DNA from 2 places in the Pantoea sp. SO10 genome. Region 2 is predicted to be linked to the other one. Evidence: predicted binding sites of a transcription regulator. Region 2 holds the regulator's gene; the other holds the start of a gene.
What was found. The regulator LexA, encoded in region 2, represses DNA repair genes until DNA is damaged. The targets are predictions, from matches to a motif close to TNCTGTATGTACATACAGNA.

Region 1 (2,204 bases), 970 kb from region 2:
CCACGCTCATTTGCGAGAAAATATGCCGTCCTTGCGGCACATAACCAATGCCGGTGCGCGCGCGCAGTTCGGCCGGTTGCAACAGTAAATCTTCCGGCGGCGCGCCATCTTCCTGCCAGGTCATTGAGCCACTGTTAATTGGCAGGCGGCCCATAATGCAGTTCACCAACGTGGTTTTGCCCATGCCGGGACTGCCCAGCACGCCGGTACAGGTGCCCGGCGGCAGATCGAGATCGACATCCCACAGAATGTGATTTTGACCGTAAAACTGATTCACCGAACGTAAACTCAGCATCTGACATACTCCTTCCAGATTATTAGCCTGAATGCTCCCGCTCTGTGTCGTCTGGCATACAGTCGTGCACGATTGATGGACACCGCTGTCGTCGGCAAGCGCCGATATGGACTCGTCACTCCATAGTGCTAACACTGCAATTCCCAGGCCAGGTTAGGAATTCAGGCGCAACTGCGGCGGAAACCTGACAAATCAGCCGCTAAAAGTTGAGAAACGCTTAACAATTGCCAGCGGTGATAAACCGACTGCACTTTGACGGTGCTGACTGCTTAACGTTTCTGGTGCATTTGATCGTTCGTAAGGCAATAACCGGAGAAATAAATGGCCTTAACGCCTGACTTTACGCCGGGCACGGGAAGGTAAACCGGGAAAAAGGGGGGGAATGCGACACGCACGGCGGGAAAAATAAATGCGAAAAAATTTTTTTTCACGATTAAGAATGGGCGGGAGAAAATTATACACAGCCGATGGGCTCGGGGCTGGATTCACTTATCCACCATTACTGTGGATAACCTTGTGCATTAGCGACTGAAAACCGTGTGGAAGCGAGTAAATTCGCGGCCTTACTACATTATGATGAGAAACTGGGCTTTTGAGTCAAAGTGAATTAAAACAGCAGGTTAGTTAAAATCAAGCATGCGAATTATCTGCCTTGTCATCGGACTGCAATTTAATGACACTCTATTGACAAATGTTAAAAGCATCCTCCGCCTGGGGATAACATTGCGCAACAACAACTTGCCGCCTGCCGCTTAAATTGCACTGAAGAGAATCGCCGTCAGGTACCATTATCGTGCAAGGTTACTGTGATTATGTCCAGTATTTTTTTCTGGCAAATTCGCCATAGCAGAGTAGAATTAGCAGCCTGCCCGCCGACTTCATCTGCTGGAACCGCTAAAACATGAGCAAAGTCTTTAAACTCAACTCCGCTTTCAAGCCTTCAGGGGATCAACCTGAGGCGATTCGCCGTCTCGAAGAGGGACTGGAAGATGGACTCGCGCATCAAACGCTGTTGGGCGTGACCGGCTCAGGTAAAACCTTTACCGTGGCGAATGTGATTGCCGACCTCAACCGCCCGACGATGGTGCTGGCGCCAAATAAAACCCTGGCGGCGCAGCTCTACGGGGAGATGAAGGAGTTCTTCCCGGATAACGCGGTGGAGTTTTTCGTCTCATATTACGATTACTATCAGCCTGAAGCCTATGTGCCGAGTTCTGACACCTTTATCGAAAAAGATGCCTCGGTGAATGAGCACATTGAGCAGATGCGTCTGTCGGCGACCAAAGCGCTGCTGGAGCGCCGTGATGTCATCGTAGTCGCATCGGTTTCGGCGATCTACGGTTTGGGCGATCCCGATCTCTACCTGAAAATGATGCTGCATCTGACGCGCGGCATGATTATCGATCAGCGCAGCATTCTGCGTCGTCTGGCGGAGCTGCAGTACAGCCGCAACGATCAGGCCTTCCAGCGCGGCACCTTCCGCGTGCGCGGCGAAGTGATTGATGTGTTCCCGGCGGAATCGGACGACATTGCGCTGCGTATTGAGCTGTTTGATGAAGAAGTTGAGCGGCTGTCGCTGTTTGATCCGCTCACCGGGCAGATTGATTCGGTGATCCCGCGCTTTACCGTCTATCCGAAAACGCACTATGTGACGCCGCGTGAGCGCATTCTTAAGGCGATGGAAGAGATCAAAGATGAGCTGGTGGTGCGCCGCAAAGTGCTGCTGGAGAACAATAAGCTGCTGGAAGAGCAGCGTATTTCCCAGCGTACGCAGTTCGATCTCGAGATGATGAACGAGTTGGGTTACTGCTCCGGCATCGAAAACTACTCGCGCTATCTCTCCGGGCGCGGACCGGGCGAGCCGCCGCCGACCTTGTTCGACTATTTACCGGCGGATGGCTTGCTGGTG
Region 2 (2,204 bases):
AGCAGCCAGCCAAGAATCACCAAATTGGCCAAGGTTGCGGGCGCACTTAGCCAGCGAATCTCAATAAATATTTTCGCCTGTTGCTGCACTTCCGGGCTGCCACCCATTAACGCTGCCGCCAGGCTGCTGACCGGCGTTCGCAGCACCATAAACAGCGCACCAAAAACCAGCGCAATCAGTAGCGGCTGTGTTAAGGCGCGCGCCAGCGCCGTTTTGTCATTGGCGCCAAATGCCTGAGCGGTGAGTCCGGTGGTGCTCATGCGCAGGAACAGCAGGAGCATAAAGATGAAGCTGGTGGCGGTTGTGCCCACGGCGACGCCACCGAGGTAGATCGGGCTATCGAGATGACCAATAACGGCGGTATCCACTACACCCAGTAATGGGACGGTGATATTTGACAGGATCATCGGCAGCGCTAGCCGCCAGAGCGTTTTATCTGAAGAGGAAAACAGCTGCATTAGCCCATTCCGTTGTGTGCGGTAATCAGCGTAATGGCGCCAGAATGAGCCGCAGAAAGAGTCACAGAGAAGTAAAACAGCAGACTGCGGTCAGCGCAAACACGCACCGCCGCAGTTAAAGTGGATCAGAAACTGATCAGAGCCACTCGCCGTTGCGCACAATCCCGACAGCTAAACCTTCAACGGTTAGCGACTGCTCACGGGTATCCACGACAATCGGCTGAAAATCGGTGTTTTCCGGCAGCAGATGGACAATCGCACCCTGCTTTTTCCAGCGTTTCACTGTGACTTCATCATCAATGCGCGCCACGACAACCTGGCCGTTACGCACTTCCTGCGTTTTGTGTACCGCTAACAGATCGCCATCCATAATGCCGATGTCTTTCATCGACATACCGCTCACGCGCAGCAGGAAATCGGCGCTCGGTTTAAAGAGGTTAGCATCCACCTGATAGTGGGCTTCGATGTGTTCTTGAGCCAGCAAAGGTTCACCGGCAGCGACGCGGCCAATCAGCGGCAGCCCTTCGCTTGGTTCTTCTTCCATCAGCAAACGAATCCCGCGCGATGCGCCGGAAACAATTTCAATTACGCCTTTACGCGCCAGCGCTTTCAGATGCTCTTCGGCAGCATTGGGCGAGCGGAAACCCAGTTGCGCAGCAATTTCCGCACGCGTTGGCGGCATGCCCGTCTGGTTAATATGGTCGCGAATCAGGTCATAGACCTGTTGCTGCCGTGCAGTTAACGCTTTCATCCCGCCCCCTGGTTGTTTATACAGTCGCTGTGAGTATATACAGGTATTCGCGAAATGAAAACCGTAACAGAGGGAAAAATCAGCGGTTTGATGAATCTGGAATCCCTATCTCAAATGCGTCCAGAGCAGCGCGATCCAGACGAACAGAGCCAGTAAGATAGTCAGCAATACGGCAGCCGATCCCATATCTTTAGCGCGGCCCGCGAGCGGATGTTGCTCCTGCCCGATGCGGTCGACCACCGCTTCGATAGCGCTATTAAGGATCTCAACGATGATAACCAGCACTACCGAGCCAATCATCAGGATGCGGGAAAGGGTATCTACATCCAGCCAGCAAGCCACGAGAATGGCCACCAGCGCGGCAATGGCTTCCTGCCGAAAAGCGGCTTCGTGCTGCCATGCGGCACGCAGGCCCTGCCAGGAATAACCGGCGGCTTTCACTATTCTTACTAAACCGGTGACGTTATTTGCCATGTCTATGGAACCCTTGAACTATTTTGACGTCAATGTGTGGGCAGTATGAGGCGGCAGAGCCACAGACCTTCGCTGCGCTTTCTGGTATGCTTGCCGCGCTTTGCTAACAAGAGGCTTAAAGTTGTCTATGTCAGGTTGGCGTAAACTCTATTACAAATTATTGAATTTACCACTCTCTATTTTGGTAAAAAGTAAGGTCATTCCGACCGATCCTATCTCTGAACATGGGATCGATCCGACACGTCCGGTGATGTATGTTTTGCCTTATGATTCAAAGGCTGACCTGCTCACACTGCGTGCTCAATGCCTGAAACATGATCTGCCCGATCCGCTGGCTCCGCTGGAGATCGATGGCACCCTGCTGCCGCGCCACGTGTTTATTCACGATGGCCCACGCGTAATTCCCTATTTCGTGGCCAATCCCGAATCGGTAAAGCTGTTCCACGATTATCTGGATTTGCATCGCAGCAACCCGCAACTCGATGTGCAAATGCTGCCGGTCGCGGTGATGTTTGGTCGTG

Region 1: uvrB (excinuclease ABC subunit UvrB) is a predicted target of LexA. The motif match lies at 1,098-1,117, and genes of this name have one in related genera.

Annotation. Positions count from the first base shown of each region.
Region 1 is NZ_CP040095.1:1,313,668-1,315,871, forward strand. Features, by position in the region: gene FCN45_RS06080 (ABC transporter ATP-binding protein) at 1-295, opposite strand, end outside; gene uvrB (excinuclease ABC subunit UvrB) at 1,197-2,204, shown strand, end outside.
Region 2 is NZ_CP040095.1:347,330-349,533, reverse strand. Features, by position in the region: gene dinF (MATE family efflux transporter DinF) at 1-458, opposite strand, end outside; gene lexA (transcriptional repressor LexA) at 595-1,209, opposite strand; gene FCN45_RS01550 (diacylglycerol kinase) at 1,315-1,683, opposite strand; gene plsB (glycerol-3-phosphate 1-O-acyltransferase PlsB) at 1,811-2,204, shown strand, end outside.